3 regions of the Alteromonas sp. AWM4_230 genome follow, and region 2 is predicted to be linked to each of the others. Evidence: predicted binding sites of a transcription regulator. Region 2 holds the regulator's gene; each other region holds the start of a gene.
What was found. Region 2 encodes LexA, which represses DNA repair genes until DNA is damaged. Its sites were predicted from a motif close to TACTGTATNNNNATACAGTA; they were not measured.
Positions count from the first base shown of each region.

Region 1: the regulator LexA is predicted to act here: its motif matches at 3,569-3,588, upstream of ACXACS_RS11825 (putative DNA modification/repair radical SAM protein).
Region 3: the regulator LexA is predicted to act here: its motif matches at 3,045-3,064, upstream of uvrD (DNA helicase II).

Region 1 covers NZ_JBSWTB010000001.1:2,746,643-2,752,376, reverse strand. Annotated here, with positions in the region: gene ACXACS_RS11840 (ATP-dependent 6-phosphofructokinase) at 1-156, opposite strand, end outside; gene ACXACS_RS11835 (DUF6279 family lipoprotein) at 371-1,213, shown strand; gene ACXACS_RS11830 (TIGR03915 family putative DNA repair protein) at 1,356-2,165, opposite strand; gene ACXACS_RS11825 (putative DNA modification/repair radical SAM protein) at 2,217-3,458, opposite strand; gene ACXACS_RS11820 (response regulator) at 3,730-5,370, opposite strand; gene ACXACS_RS11815 (VC2046/SO_2500 family protein) at 5,492-5,734, shown strand, end outside.
Region 2 covers NZ_JBSWTB010000001.1:487,442-493,175, reverse strand. Annotated here, with positions in the region: gene ctaD (cytochrome c oxidase subunit I) at 1-78, opposite strand, end outside; gene coxB (cytochrome c oxidase subunit II) at 89-1,252, opposite strand; gene lexA (transcriptional repressor LexA) at 1,835-2,461, opposite strand; gene ACXACS_RS02090 (sensor domain-containing diguanylate cyclase) at 2,635-4,917, opposite strand; gene plsB (glycerol-3-phosphate 1-O-acyltransferase PlsB) at 5,197-5,734, shown strand, end outside.
Region 3 covers NZ_JBSWTB010000001.1:193,287-199,020, forward strand. Annotated here, with positions in the region: gene ACXACS_RS00795 (DUF484 family protein) at 1-90, shown strand, start outside; gene xerC (tyrosine recombinase XerC) at 96-1,016, shown strand; gene ACXACS_RS00805 (HAD-IA family hydrolase) at 1,037-1,777, shown strand; gene cysE (serine O-acetyltransferase) at 1,815-2,612, opposite strand; gene uvrD (DNA helicase II) at 3,124-5,295, shown strand; gene ACXACS_RS00820 (GGDEF domain-containing response regulator) at 5,338-5,734, shown strand, end outside.

The DNA.
Region 1 (5,734 bases), 2.3 Mb from region 2:
GGGAATATACTCTTGTTGCAACAGTCCATTATAACCATGCTTATAGCCAATCAGCGTATGATTAGCTTTCTGGCACGCAATAATAGCAGCACGTATACATGCGTTCATACCTGGTGCGTCGCCACCAGAGGTTAAAATTGCGACACGTTTTGACACATTAAAGTCCTTCTTTGTACCTGCATTACAGTTAAGGTAACGTTAAGGTGTGAATACGTAAAGTGCGCATGTGTGTTGTAAAGATTTTAAGTAACTGAAAAGAATAAAGCAGCACAATGTCGTAAGCGCTTCACTATTTACGTCTGCTATTTAATTGAAGTTATAAATAAGCGAATTTACAGCAAATAACGTAGTTAACAAAAAAGGATGAGTTATGCGTGTACTGTTAGTATTTATTTCTGTGATCTTTCTTGCTTCATGCAGTTCCAAACTGGCCTACAATAACTTGGATTGGTGGGTTTACTGGTACATGGACGATTATATTGAGCTTAAAGATGCACAAGAAGAAAAATTTGATGACTATCTTCAAAACTGGCTACGCTGGCACAAAACCTCTGAGCTTAAACGTTACCAGGCTCAACTCACCGATATTAAACGTCAAATTAAAGAAGGGCGCTTAGATTCAGATACTGTCTTTGAGCATCTCGCAAACGCAAGAACGCATTGGGAAAGAGTGCGTGATGAAGTTAGCCCTGAATTAGCTGAAATAGCAAAAACGCTCGACGACGAGCAAGTCGTTACGCTTTTTGCCGCGCTTGAGAAAGATAACAAAGAGGAAGAAGAGGAGCGCAAAGAGTCGCTAGAAAAGTCTGAAGAAGAGCGGTTAGAAGATCGTATTGAGCGCATAGAGGAGACTATAAGTGAACGCATAGGAAAGCTAACTAGCGAACAAAAGCAAATAGTGGCCACGTACTCTACGCAATTCATTTCCACAGGGGGGGAGTGGCTAACCTATCGCAGAACCATACAAAATGCGGCACGAAAGCTATTTGTAACTCGTAAGTTTAACGATAATTTCGAGGCGGAACTGGTTGACCTAATGCAAAACCCAGATACCTATAAAAGTGACATTTACAAGCAAAGTAGCGCCCATAATATGACCGTTAGTGCTACGTTGATATCCGAGCTTTTTTCCACCCTAACTGACAAGCAACGAAAGACCCTTATCGAAAATATAGATGACCTGATTGATACTGTAGAGAACTTTAGAGACTAAGTTGGTTCTTACAGCGCCAACGATAGACCACAGTTAAACCAACGTATAATCTAAGCTTGGCCCACAGTTAACGGGCTAAGCTCTGTTGTATCAGCTCAGTTGTATTAGCCTTAGCCCCGTAATATTAGTTCGTTTATATTGGCTAATTTTTGTTACCACTGAGCTTATTGCCATCGCTGATCATCTTTCTAGCACGGGCGTCTGATTGCTTGATCATATCGTCTATTAGCGATGTCTCTGGCATATTTTTCCAATATTTCTTAGGCATCTGATTTAACATCGCACCTGTTTTGATGCGTGCAGGATTAAATATGTTGGCGTAATAGGTGAGCCAGTATTTTTCAATGCGGTCATCATCGGGCACAACGCTTGAATCGGGATTATCTTCTATTACTAGGGTTTCGGTATCCCAATGAGCTGCACGATAGGGCGTTAAAATAGACCACCGCATATTCTTAAATCGGGTTTGGAAGAAGTTAAGCTTTACCTCTAAACTGAAATGCTCGGGTTCATACCAGGCGACATAATGCTCTTGCCCCTCTAGGTTTATTTCTCTGAACCTCAGGAAGGCACTCATTTTGTACGCATCACGTTTTACTGCTTTCGCCATGGCGAAAAGCTGGATAACATCGTCGTCAGTTTTCATTTGAATGAGTTGCTTATTTTCATAAACGACACGCCACAATATCCGGTAACAAAGCGCAAATCGGTTATCATCGTTATGGCACAGGGCGTACTTTAAAAGCATTACCGTAGATTTAGGAATACTAAGGTTGCTTCGCGGCCTTTTGCTTTCGTATGGCTCAGCACCACTACCGAACAGATCGTCTTGTACTGAATGAGCGCTCTGCCAAATAATATGTTCAGGGGAGATACGCTCAGCAATGCACTCTCGCGAGGCTTCCCGCCATTCATCAAAGCCAGGTACTGAAGTAATGGTAATGGTCTTCATATAAAGCTACCTTTTAGACTACGGCTGAACCTAGCAGCATTAACAACCCACTCAAGCGCTAAACAACTCAAACTGTTTAGGCTGTTTAAACTGAAGCTCGAAATTATTACTGTCGAGTAAATGGATATCAGGGAAGTAATCTCCAACACTGATAAAAGGCTTCAACTTTTTAAGAGGTAGCCGCATTTTAGTAAGGTCGATCCAGTTAAGCTTTGTATTACGCCTTATAGATAAAATCTTTTGTACCGTTCGCGCTCCAAGACCGGGAACGCGCAGCAGCATCTGCTTGTCAGCTTTGTTTAAATCGATAGGAAACAGATGACGGTTACGTAGTGCCCATGCAAGCTTCGGGTCATAGTCCATATCTAACATGTCGTCTTGTAAGATTTCATCTAAGCCAAAACCATAGAAACGCAAGAGCCAATCTGCTTGATACAGCCGGTGCTCTCGTATCAATGGCGCAGGTTTCAGCGGTAAAACTTCCGAAGCATCAGGAATAGGGGAAAATGCAGAGTAATACACGCGACGAAGTTTTTGATCGCTGTAGAGCTTTACGCTTGTACCTAAAATGGTTTTATCGTTTGACCCATCGGCACCTATAATCATTTGCGTAGACTGCCCGCCTGGGGCGAAACGGGGAGGGCGCTTACCCGAATATGTCTTGTCAACTTTATGTTCTGCAATTTTTTCTTTTAACGTATTCATCGAACCGTGAATATCGCCAAGATCTTTCTCTGGTGCATACTTGTTTAACGAAGACTGTGTAGGCATTTCCACATTAATACTAAGTCTGTCAGCATAAAGCCCTGCTTCTGCTTGTAATTCTGGCGACGCGTTCGGGATAGTTTTAAGGTGGATATATCCCTTAAATCCGTGATCAAGACGTAGCGACTTTGCAATACGTACCATGCTTTCCATGGTGATATCGGGCGAGCCCACAATTCCAGAGCTTAGAAACAAACCCTCAATGTAATTGCGCTTATAAAAATTTAGGGTTAAATCTACCGTTTCTTTAACGGTGAACCGCGCCCGTTGAACATTGCTTGAAACCCTATTAATGCAATAATGGCAATCATAAATACAGTAGTTTGTCATAAGGATCTTAAGCAGCGAAACACACCTTCCATCAGGTGTGAAGCTATGGCATATTCCCGAGCCACCGGTAAGCGAACCTATACCGGTCTTTTCGGTTTTTCCAGCTTGTCGTTTACCTGCTGAACCACTCGCGCAAGACGCGTCGTACTTGGCCGCATCGGAAAGAATTTCAAGTTTTTGTATCAGTCTGTCATACATCGCCGATGTTTACTTCCTTTAACCAATTACATTCAAGCAGCCTAGTATTTTTCACCAAATCATGGATACGGGAATTTTTTTGGGCATAGGCTACGTGGTATTGCGTTATAGCATGTATATATATACAGTACAATTGATCACGGCGACAGAAGGGTAAGATTTAATATTAGCCTTAGCAGGATATGGCATAGATGCATGGGTTTGTGGGCATGAATTACCAGTGGTAATAAAGGTAGGTTTGCTTTTAAAAGAACTAATATGTCACTGGATTTCAAAAGCCAATATACTTAGAAAGTTCATCTCGAATATTTTCGTACTTTTCTTTGTACGGTGCTTTGAGCGTCATGTCATCAATAAGCTTAAATAAACGCTTACATTCGTTTATTAACTTCATTTCTGCCTTATCTTCTTTTATGGCTATTTGAAGAAGACATTGAAGCAGGTTAAGTGCAACACCTGTATTAACAGGTGCGAAACCCTGAGCTAGGGCAAACGAGGCTTTAGCACGTTCAAAGTCTTGTTGCTGGTAGTGTTGAATGCCTTCACGGTTAAACTGCTGATAACTAGCAAGGCTTTTTTGTGCTTTTTGCGCTTGTGTCTTTAGCATGTAAGAACTATTTTGGTCGAGTTCTTCACCTCTCGATGAAAGTAGAGAATTCAGCTGCAGCGCGTCGTCGAACTCTCCCAGTTTATACATAACGTTAATACTATCTGGAATGAACGCTGTAGGTACTTCTGCGTATTTGTCATCAAGCTGTATTTGCGATGTATTGAGATGACGCTTTGCATCAATCAGCTTCCCATCAATCGCGCTTATCCTTGCATTTACAATATTGCCAAAAATTTCTACATCGAACTCCCTGTCGATTTTATACAGGTGCTCATCAAACTTACCCCGCTGTAATGTGAGTAAGGCTTCTTGCTGATACTTATTGCGCTGGCTTTTGTCATCAGCAGATTCAGCGACATCAAGTAAACTACGTATCATTGTGCACCAATGTAAACTTGCTTTATGTACAGTGCGTTTTGATAGGTTCCAAATTGCTTGGCTAGAGTTGGCTGCTAGTACTAAATCGTCATTTTCCCGACCAATTTCACAAGCCTTAAAATGACGAGGTAATGAAAAGGGCGACAGCTTGATAGCTTCCTTAATCGCATCAAGGGCTTTTTCACCCGCTTCCAAGGCGTGGTGTGCCTGCGCAAGAATATCATGAGCATCAGCATTGAATCGGTTGCGTTTTAACGTTTTCTTGGCAATGGATATCGCTTTTTCATAATCGTTCAACAGCAAGTAGGTTCTACCTATTGCTATTTGTGCCCATAGTACAGGTCTACCTTCGATATACTCTTTTAATACATCTAGAGCTTTTTGAGGTTGAGAGATGCGCCAATAGAGTTCAACTAGCAGTTGTTCGCAGTGTCCTTTGTAGTGCTGGGGGTTTTCTAAAAGAGTCTCAATATGATCTACGGCGCTATTGTATTCATCTTGCTCTATTAAGTTGAACGCTTGCTGAAGAAATTGTCGTTTTTGCCATGCACGAACAATGCGAGACTTTAACTGTACTTGTGAGAAGGGCTTTATTAGAAAATCGTCTGGGCGGCGTTCAATACTGCCAAGCACAACCGGTCGAGCACTATCAGCACTGATAAGAATAAATACTGAGGTGGGGTTAATAAGCCTTCGCGTGCGCAGCTCTTCTATGAGTTCATAGCCATTTTTGGTATCAGCGCCCAAGTGTAAGTCACAAATGACAATATCAAATTTGTGCTTTTTACACAGCGATACCGCCTGTTCAGCAGAAGATTTAGTGACGACATCAGACGCCCCCATTGAATGCATTAGCCCTTTCAAAAGAAGAAGGAAAGGACGTTGGTCCTCAACAATCAGTACTTGTTTGTTGCCAAATTGCATTTCGAATCCGTGAATAAACCCGCTATCAGTTAGTAGAAGTATATCTAACTTTAGAAAATAAGCTTAAGAAAAACATTATCTTGCCGACAACATACGTATACAACAACAGCATTGTGTACATATGTCGCCAGATTTAGCCTCAGCAAATGAACAAACAACACTAGACCCCAGTATTTACTGGGAGCGAAGTGGTGTACTTGCTCGAGCGTCATCGCAGGGGGCATTGTTCTCGTTATACCTTGCAATGCAGCAACATAGCGTAGCTGAGCCGTTTGAAATTGAAGCGGCAACGTCAAACGCTAAGACCCAAAATAGTATAGAAGCGCAACTTGCGGCGTTAAATCACTATAGGCGACCGTCATTG
Region 2 (5,734 bases):
ATGTAGATGATCGCCATTTACTTGACCACTGTGAGGCGCAGAGGTATCTGGCGAAATAACTTCAGTTGCTTTGCTCATTTGTCTGCTCCTAGTTTCCGTTTGCCACTGCATTGACGTCTTTGGCCTGCACCATATCGCCCGTGTTATTGCCCCACGCATTGCGCTCGTAAGTGACTACCGCAGCAATTTCTTTAAGGCTCAGCATTTTGCTAAACGCTTGCATGGCTGTACCCGCCTTACCATGAAGTACAATGTCGATGTGACCTTGCTGATCCTCTAACGCCATCTTGCTGCCTTTAAGTGCTGGGAATACACCTGGTAAACCCTCACCATTTGGCATGTGGCACGCTGCACACGTAGCGTTGTAAACGCGCTCGCCTTCTTTCATCAATTCATCCATAGACATATTCATAGAAAGTAGACGCTGCTCTTCTTCTTTTGCTTTGCGAACAATTTCTTCTTGTTCACCCATCCATTTATCAAATTCAGCTGGCTCTTTAGCAATCACCACAACCGGCATATAGCCGTGGTCTTTTCCACAAAGCTCTGCGCACTGTCCGCGATAAATACCAGGCTCATTCACTTTGGCCCAAGACTCGTTAATAAAGCCCGGGTTGGCATCTTTTTTCACAGCAAAATCCGGGACCCACCACGAATGGATAACGTCGTCAGAGGTAATAAGAAAACGTACTTTTTTCCCAGTTGGAATAACTAACGGACGGTCAACTTCAAGCAGATAATTGTCGGTTTTTTGAAATTTGTTCTCTATTTGCTCACGCTGAGTAGCAAGCAGTGAGTAAAATTCTACGTCGCTGTCCATGTACTTGTAGTGCCACTTCCACTGTGAGCCTGTTACTAGCACAGTCATGTCAGGCTCAGACGTGTCCTCCATCGCAATAAGCGTGTTTGCCGCAGGCACAGCCATAAAGATGAGAATAAGAAAAGGTACAACGGTCCACGCTATTTCAACCTTCACGTTCTCATGAAAGTTAGCGGGCTTGGCGCCACGAGACTTTCTATGCAGATACATTGAGGCGAACATCACGCCAAAAACTACAACCGCGATACCTACACAAATGAAGAACATCAACATATGCAGATCATAGACCTGCCCACTGATGTCGGTAGCACCGCGTCTCAAATTAAGCGAAGAGGCTTCTTCACTAACTTCTTGTGCAAGAAGCAAAGGGGAGAAAAGCAAAAATGGTATTATTGAACACCACTTTGCAAAAACGGTCGTTAGTTGTTTCACTCAGCACCTCCGTAATAGCAAGACCAAAAACGCTGATTATTCTGCGCGCTGCCCTACCAAATGGTTTGCGAACGATTGACCCATCACCTCAACTTGTAAAACAAATTTAGAGTCATTGTTATTATTTTGTTAATCTCTGTATAAGAATTGCGCAATAATGTCGTGTCGTCTAGTCTTTTCTATTAAAAATTTAATGAAGAGGCTAATTTTTAACCATTTCTTGTGGCAGGCTTACGTTACAATTTTGTTGGAGAGGATATTGGGCGTGCTCGCGGCGCTTAAAAAATCAAACGCGCATTTTGAACGGGGTGTTGATGAGGATGAAGCTTCATTTGGTCATAAAATCAACAATTAACACATCGCTCGTCCTATTTTTCAAACAAACTTTCAAATAATAAATGTGTATTAGCCAATTCATTCTCGGGCCAAATAGCGCATATCTTTCGCACAATGGTGATGCCAGATTTCGTAGTTTTGAGACATACTAACAAACGCTAACCTAAGAAAATTAACTAAAATATGGTACTAAAAGGCATAAAAAAAGCGGCTAATACGCCGCTTTTGATTGAAGATGCTAAAACCTTACATCCAGTCGGCGTTTCTAATAACACCTACGGCAATACCTTCAATAGCAAAAGGCTCGCTGGCAAGGTCTACCTTAATTGGCGAAAACTCTTCGTTTTCAGCATGAAGTAAAACTTCACGACCGCGTTTCTCTAAACGCTTCACCGTAACGTCTTCATCCACCCGCGCGACCACTACCTGACCGTTGTGGACATCAGTCGTGCGATGCACAGCAAGAAGATCGCCATCCAAGATACCGATGTCCTTCATGCTCATGCCGTTTACACGAAGTAAAAAGTCTGCCTGAGGCTGAAACAAAGCAGGGTCGACCTTGTAGTGGGATTCTACATGCTCTTGCGCCAAAATTGGCTCACCAGCCGCCACGCGCCCTATTAGAGGCAAGCCTTCTTCTTCTGGTGCAGTATCCTCGAGGGGGATATTTAACTTAATACCACGCGAGGTACCAGGCAAAATTTCAATTACGCCCTTACGCGCCAATGCCTTCAAATGTTCTTCTGCTGCGTTGGCAGAACGAAAACCAAGTTGACGAGCTATTTCCGCGCGCGTAGGCGGCATTCCCGTTTCTTGCATGGTTGTTTTAATAAGTTCTAAAACTTCAGTTTGTCGAGCTGTGAGTGGGCGCATAAAAGACCTGTCTGTTCATACAGTTCCTGTAAGTATATACACCTAAAAGCAAATAACAAGCGCAAAATCTTGAAACTATGGAGCAAGCTGCATGGGGCTAGCACCTAGTATATAAAAACTAGGGGGCTTAAGGCTGTCAAATACGTGAAACCTCGCACAGCCTAAAGTTTTTATTACTCTAGAATAACTCGATTTCGGCCATTCTTTTTCGCCGTATATAGCAGTTTATCCGCTTTGGAAAGTAACACACTAAGGTCAAGATTCAAGCTATCCTCAGCAAAGACAGCACCAATACTTATTGTTACGAATATCGTGTCTTTCTTGTATTTAACTTCTGTTTTTTCAACAGCCTCTCGAAGTTTGTTAAATCGCCTTTCTTCGTCTCTTTTGTTGTCTGAAATTGCTACTATCGCAAACTCTTCTCCACCAAGACGTGAAACAATATCGGGCTCCACATAATATTCTTCGATGAGGTGGGCTACCGAAATTAGTGCTTGGTCTCCTGCATCATGTCCATAAGTATCGTTAACCTTTTTAAAGTGGTCTATATCGATTACCGCTACGCTCACTCTATTGCTTTGTGCAGAGAGCTGATGGCATTTATCAACGAAAGCTCGTCGATTGTACAGCCCAGTTAGCGAGTCAGTCATGGCCAGCTTACGCAACTTCTCCTCAGCTATCGCGCGTGATTCTTCCAGTTCAACCGCATAGAAAAGACCGGCTAATGCATCTAATAGAGGTTGCAAAAACTCAGCATCATCGAAGGTGTAGGGCTCGAACTTATTGGCTAAACCAATCATGCCCACCACTCTATCTTTGATCTTAATCGGTAGCCCTAAAAATCGACTAATGCGGGGGTGCCCTTGGGGCACCCCTTTTGAGTTTGGATGACTTCCTGAGGCATTACTAATCGTTACCTCACCGGTTAGAATTGTGGTACCGAAAAGGTTATCGAAACTGCTGAAATACAAGTTTCGCTTTTTGTACTCGTTGTATTGCGTAAAGCTGCTGCTGTCCCAGACTATTTCAGAAATAGCATGAATAAACAGCTTCGATGCATCGCCTTCACCTTTCATTTGCCCAATGAAAGCGAACTGACTATCCGAGATATCAATAAGCTCGGGTAATACCGTTTGGCAGGCCATGGTTAAATCGTTGTTCTGAAGATAAGAGGCACGGGTTTTATTTATAAATTGAAGTAGTTGGGTTTTCTTTTTCTCATGAAGCTCACTTTCCATTCTCTGCGTAATGTCGCGATGAATACCAGCAACGCGAATAGCCTTACCCGTAACGTCAGATTCGACGGTTTTTCCATAGGTTTCAACCCAAACCCACGCGCCGTTAGTATGTTTCATGCGAAACGTGGTATTGAAAACCTTACTTTTACCAATGATGTGCTCGTTTAATTGTTTTTCTACTTTTACATAGTCCGCAGGGTGAATTAACTGCCTGAAAAAGCGAGAGCTGGTATCATAGTACTCATATTCCATACCGACGATATCACACCAACGCTTGTTTACTTGGTTTACATCAGCGGCCAAATTCCAATCCCACGTGCCCAATTCAGAGGCTTCCAATAACAGCCGCATGCGCTGGTTTGTTTTGTTGAGCTTGTCTTCCACATATTTCTGATCGCTGGTGTCAAATAAGAACGCCTGAACTGAAGACAACATACCGTCTTCACGGAAACTCGCCGTAGAGATCATACTTACCCAAATGGTACGTGTGGGCGTAGCTATTTGAAGACGACAGGTATGCGTTTCCACGCCCTCCATATGCGCCTGCATGGCAAATGTAAAGTCGCCCTCAGCGTCTTGTGTTAAAACATCGCCAAGCTCGACTGCGCCGCACAGTAAGTCTTGTGCCGATATACCCAACACACTCTCACTATTTTTTGAGATATGAACCAGTTTGAGCGACGTAGTATTTCGCCACGTAGCCAGAACAATAGGGGACTTTTCTATTAGCCCATGCTCACGCTTGAGTGCTTCATGCTCTTTAGAAAGAGAAATATGCTGGCTAACAAGCGCTCCAATTCTATTCAGCACTTCAAGATATTTGGCATCAATTTCTCGAGGAACAGTATCGATAAGACAGACAGCACCAATAATCTCATCATTAATTTCAATGGGAGTTCCTGCATAAAAGCAGATGTGCGGCTCACCCGTAACTAATGGATTATCTTTAAACTTGGGGTCCTCGTGGGCATTGTTAACAACAACTTGTTTGCGCTCTTCTACAACACAACTGCAAAAGGCATGCTCACGGCTCACTTTAGAAAGTGTAGTTCCATATCGCGCTTTGAATGTTTCTTCAAATTCACCAACAATTCCTATTAGCGCGATAGGCACCTTATATGCCCCTGCTAACACAACCATAAGGTCGTCAAGATCTAACGGCACCTCATCACTGAGCAAAAAGTCATCAATCGTCTTTAACCGGTTTTGTTCATCCACTACTACATGCTCACATTCATTAACCCTTATAAAAGTAGTAATTATCAAAGCTTATAGCAATTTAAATACTTCTAATGTTGCATTGCTAAAAGGGTCAGTGAGCCTTACCCTAAACAAAGTTACGAAGATATAAAAATACAGGCGCTTATGAATTTCATGAACTTACCGCTAGGTAGGGAGTCTGTAAAACAAGCAAATCAATAACAATGGCTCGTCGCGAGATTGTGACGCGATTGTGTTACACTTCACCCGTTTTTATTTCATAGGATTACATAATTCATGTCGTGGATGCGAAAAGCCCTTCTGTCGGTATTTCATTATCCTGTTAAGTTACTGGTTAAAGCTCACAGTATTCCAGTTAACGTTGAAACCGAATTAGGAATAGATAAGAGCAAGCCTATTGTTTATCTACTTCCCACTAACTCAGTGACCGACCAGCTTGCGCTGAGAATGTCGACTAAATACCTAGGCCTTCCTAGCCCAACTGACACGCTTACACTGGCAGGTCGAGAGTACTCATCGACTCTATTTTTACGTAAAACTCAGCCTCTTTTTCGCTCATCAGCCAAAGATACGGGCATTGAAGACGTTTTCACTGACCTTTTCCATTTGCACCGAGACCACGAAAACCTCGATCTACAGGTAGTTCCTGTTTATGTAACCTGGGGTCGTGCACCAGGGCGCGGTAACCCAGGGTTGAGCGACCTAATTGCTGATAACGCTGCACCGAGCTGGCTACGTAAACTTTTCATCGTGCTGTTTTTAGGCCGTGATAACTTTATTAATTATTCTAAAGCTGTCTCGGCGCGCGCCATGT
Region 3 (5,734 bases), 290 kb from region 2:
AGCCACTTTACGCCAGATATGGATACCCTCTTGCTTCAACAGCTTCAGCAAGTGCTAAATATCATCTTGCCTGAAATGATGGGATATTAGGTGCCGTGTCTACGGACGCCTTAATCAGCGAACCGTGTCAGCAATGGCTCGATAAATTTCTACTTCATTTGCAGGTAGAGCGCGGTTTATCCCTACACACCATCAAAAATTATCAGCGCCAGCTAACCGAAGTGGCAAAGCTACTTGGGCTGTACGAATGGTCTGGGCTCACGCCAAGCGATATTAAGCGTGTTATGGCTGATGCAAAAATGTCTGGGCATAGCCCGCGTAGTATTGCCCTTAGACTATCGGCCCTAAGAACATTCTGCCAATACCTTATTGACCATCAACAGCTATTCAGCAACCCTGTTGAAGGCATCCAAGCCCCGAAACAAGGAAAGCCGTTACCTAAGCAGCTAAGCGTGGATGAGATGCAGCAGTTACTTAATGCCTCGCCTCGAAGCAGTGACGATGATGAAGGCATGCAGTTAAGAGATGTTGCCATGTTTGAACTGCTTTATGGTTGCGGCCTGCGCTTAAGCGAACTTACCGGGCTTAATTTAGCCGACTGTTTAAAAGACGGTACGGTGAAGGTCATGGGTAAAGGAAGTAAACAACGTATACTGCCATTAGGCCGGCACGCGCAAAAAGCGCTAAACGCATGGTTGAAAGTACGTCCTGCCTACGCTTCCCCGTATGAAAGCGCAGTATTTGTCAGTAAGCGTAAAACCCGTATATCGAACAGGCAAGTTGCAAATCGTTTAGATAAAATGGCGCAAGACCAGTCGCTTTCGCAAAAAGTAAGCCCCCACAAACTGCGCCATTCTTTTGCTACTCACGTATTAGAATCAAGTGGCGATTTGCGTGCGGTTCAAGAGCTTTTAGGTCACGCTAACTTATCGACAACACAAGTTTATACTCACCTCGACTTCCAGCATCTCGCCAATGTATATGACGCCGCTCATCCGCGGGCGCACAAGAAATAAGGCTAACCTAAGGTTTCACCATGCAGTTTTTCAGGTCAATTAACAAAGTCCAGGCAATGACCTTCGACCTTGACGACACCCTTTACAATAACGGACCTATTATTCGACGGGCCGAGGAAGCACTTCAAGCGCATATTGCTAAGCACCACAAGTCGGCCGCCGCGTTGTCGGCTAACGACTGGCTAGCACTTAAGCGAGCTGCCATAAAAAAGGATCTGCGCTTAGCCTCTGATATGGGGCAGCTTAGGCGTGTAGTACTTACCGCCGCACTATCGAATACGGCTCCCAAAGAGTTAAAAACAGACCTGACCAACAGTGGTGAACTTAGTGATGCGGTAGAGGCCTGCTTTAACTGCTTTTACGACTCAAGAAGTAACTTTGAATTGACTGACGATGTACACGCAGCCCTTAAGGCAGTAAGTAGTCAACTACCGCTTATCGGCATTACTAATGGTAATGTAAACGCAGAAAAAATAGGGATTGATGGTTATTTTGAAACCATTCTTCACGCCAGCACATCGCGCCCTATGAAACCGGCCCGAGACATGTTTGATGAAGCCGCAGCACGTTTACACATTGCACCGAAACACATTCTTCATGTAGGCGACAATATTATCAAGGATGTACAAGGAGCAATTAACGCTGGCTATCAAGCAGCATGGTTTGCCTGTAACAGACCCATGACACTAGCGAACGAACCTGTAAGCGTATTGCCTCATGTAGCACTAGACAACCTCAACGAGTTAACCCACTTCCTGTGAATAATGGGGTCAGAGTCAGGACTCTGACCCCACAGCTTTAGTTATCTTCTAGGACGTTTTGGCGCATGGACTCGCAGGGGCTTTGACAAACCGGTCTCCCAACCACTTTTGCTGGCACGCCCACCACGGTAACGTGGGCTGGAACACTGTTCAGTACAACGCTACCAGCGCCGACTTTCGAACCTTCGCCGATTTCGATATTCCCTAGAATTTTGGCACCTGCGCCAATTAATACGCCTTGGCGAATTTTGGGGTGACGGTCGCCCGACTCATTACCCGTACCGCCTAACGTAACGCTCTGCAAAATAGACACATTATCTTCTACCACCGCAGTCTCGCCCACCACAATACCAGTTGCGTGATCGAACATAACGCCCTTACCAATTCGCGCTGCTGGGTGAATGTCTACACCAAAGCTTGATGAATTGCGGCTTTGCAAAAATAAGGCTAATTGGTGGCGCCCGTGAAGCCAAAGATAGTGCGCCATTCTATGCACCTGCACGGCATGGAAACCTTTAAAGTGCAGTAAAGGAGTAAGGTAATCGTTCACTGCGGCATCACGTGCATTAATCGCCATAATATCAGCAATGGCTGCCTCGCTAATACCTGGCTCTAACAAGTAGGCTTCGTCGAACACCTCACGTATAGCAAGCGCAGGCATCACGTCATCTGCCATTTTGTTTGACAAAATGAAGCTTAGCGACGACTCAAAATTATGATGCGCAAGAACACTGGCATGCACATAGCTAGATAGCAAAGGTTCGTTTTCAGCAACAATTTGCGCTTCTTGTTTAAGCGTCGACCAGAAATCGATGGGCGTAGAGAGTGCGGTCATGAGCATATCCCGTTAATGTGCTGTTAGTGAGCTGGTTGTGTGCCAATGTACGTCGTTAATAAATTGGGGCCGTGTGCTTTTTCAGCTTGCCTAAAATGGCTCAACTTTTTGACTAACTCTCGCCTTGTATGAAAGTGCAGAGGTTGCCAAAGTAAAAGAGCAGAAAGTTTACCCGAGTTTGGCGTGATGCAATACCGATGTGATACCTGCCAAGCGCATAATTCGATCAATTTATCGTATTAATTCGTTATAGCTAATAACTGTACCTTCCAGTTGTGCACTTTTGGGTCTGCCTTTGGCAACATTAAGCACTGTAACATTTTAATTAGAACGGTTAAAACACCTATTTCTTTCATTAAAAGCCCCGTATAACTGCACATCTTAAATACCCAAATAACCGCGCTTTTACTTAACGAAAACGGTAAAAAACTGGACTGTATAAATTAACAGTCAGATGGCATAATAGCCCGCTGCTGAATGTATAACACTATCAACTAACAGGTACCACACTATGGATGTATCTCGACTGCTAGACGAGCTTAACGACAAACAGCGTGAAGCAGTAGCAGCCCCATTATCAAATGCCCTAGTATTAGCTGGCGCAGGTAGTGGTAAAACCCGTGTATTAGTGCATCGCATTGCGTGGTTGATGGAAGTCGAAAACATCGCACCTTTTTCTATTCTCGCGGTTACCTTTACCAATAAAGCAGCAAAAGAAATGCGCGGCCGTATTGAGTCGTTGATGGGTCGCAGCCTGCACAATATGTGGATTGGTACCTTCCACGGGCTTGCGCATCGCCTATTACGCGCACACCACGCTGAAGCTAACTTGCCTGAAAACTTTCAGATTATCGATTCTGACGATCAATACCGTTTAATTCGCCGCATTCTAAAAGCCATGAATTTAGATGAAAAGCATTGGGCCCCGCGTCAAATCCAGTGGTACATAAACGGCAATAAAGACGAAGGCCTGCGTCCTCAGCATATCGAGACCCATGGCGATCATATCCAAAAGACCATGCGTGAAGTCTACGCAGCATATCAAGACGCCTGCGACCGTTCAGGCTTAGTTGATTTTGCCGAGCTTTTACTACGCGCTCATGAGTTATGGGCAAAGAACCCTGAAGTGTTGGCTCACTATCAGCGCCGTTTCCGTGCTGTGTTAGTTGACGAATTCCAAGATACCAACAATATCCAGTATGCATGGCTTCGTATGCTGTGTAGCGGTGACAATAACAACATTATGATTGTTGGCGACGACGATCAGTCTATTTACGGCTGGCGCGGTGCAAACGTAGATAATATTCAGCATTTCCTAAAAGACTTTAATGAGCCTACCACTATTCGCCTTGAGCAGAATTACCGTTCTACCGGGAACATTTTGAAAGCGGCGAACACGGTTATCGACAACAATACAGGCCGGTTAGGGAAAGAGCTGTGGACAGAAGACGCTCAGGGCGAGCTTATCTCTGTCTATGCCGGTTTTAACGAACTCGACGAAGCCCGCTTTATCGTGTCTAAAATTAAAGACTGGCTAAATCAAGGCAACGCCCTTAGCGACACCGCTATTCTTTATAGAAACAACGCTCAGTCCCGTGTACTGGAAGAAGCTTTATTACACGAAGGGTTGGCCTATCGCATTTACGGTGGCTTGCGCTTCTTCGAACGCCAAGAAATTAAAGATGCGCTTGGCTATATGCGCATGGTAAGCCACCCCCACGATGACGCGGCTTTTGAACGTGTGGTAAACACCCCAAGTCGCGGTATTGGTGAGAAAACCCTATCGCAAGTACGCGACACTGCACGTATGCATAACTGTTCTATGTGGCAAGCCAGCCAGCTGCTTATAAACGAAGGTGGCTTTAAAGGCCGTGCGTTAAACGCTATGCAAAGCTTTGTATTACTCATTACAGAGCTTGAACAAGCCACATTAGACGAACCGCTTGACCAACAGGCTGATAAAGCCATTCGCCAATCTGGTCTGTACGCCATGTACCAGGCTGAGCGTGGTGAAAAGGCTCAGGCTCGACTAGAAAACTTAGAAGAACTCGTCAGTGCTTGTAAGACTTTTATCGTGCCAGAAGAAGCCGAAGAAATGTCGCCTCTGGCCGCGTTTTTGGCCCACGCTTCCCTTGAAGCAGGCGAAACTCAGGCGGACAAAGACCAAGACGCGGTGCAGATGATGACTATCCACACTGCAAAAGGCCTTGAATTCCCATTAGTGTTCTTAGCCGGCGTGGAAGAAGGTATGTTCCCTAGCCAGATGACCAACGACGAACCAGGTCGAATGGAAGAGGAACGCAGACTTTGCTATGTTGGTATGACTCGCGCTATGCAAAAGTTGTATATCACTTACGCAGAAAGTCGTCGATTATATGGTCAAGATAAGTATCATACGGCTTCGCGTTTTATTCGTGAAATGCCAGCAGATTGTGTGGAAGAAGTCAGGCTTAAATCCACCATCTCGCGGCCTGTACATAACCGCTTTAGCCAAGCAACCTCGCACGCCAGTTTTGAAGAAACAGGCTTTAGTTTAGGTGAGCGCGTAGTGCATCGTAAATTCGGCGAAGGCATTGTGCTTAACTATGAAGGTAGTGGTGAGCATGGCCGAGTTCAAGTAAACTTCGATGAATTTGGCAGCAAATGGCTGGTACTTGCTTACGCAAAGCTGGAGAAAGCGTAACGTTATTAATTGGCAAGGTAGCCTAACTCTAAGTTGGAATGTATGCAGCAACACGTGCTGATCATCGAAAATGGTGAAGGCAACCTTGAACTTATCGCGAAATTAGTACGCCGTTCGAGCCTTACGCCCGTGGGCGCAACGTCGCTCACCGAAGGAAAGGCGCGCTTTGCACAAGAAATACCCGAAAGTTTTTTGTGCGCCATTGTTGCTTACTCTTTACCCGATGCGCCAAAAGGCGAAGCCATCGACTTCGCCGTCGAATCCTTCATTCCTACCATTGCGACAACAGAAAACCTAGACAATGCTATCCGCGACAAGGTGCTTGAGCGGGATGTTGTCGACTATATTCCGAAAGAAAATTCACAAAACTACGACTACCTAAACCGGCTTATAAGCCGCCTTGAAAAAAACAAATCTACCGGCGTTGTGGTGGTAAGTA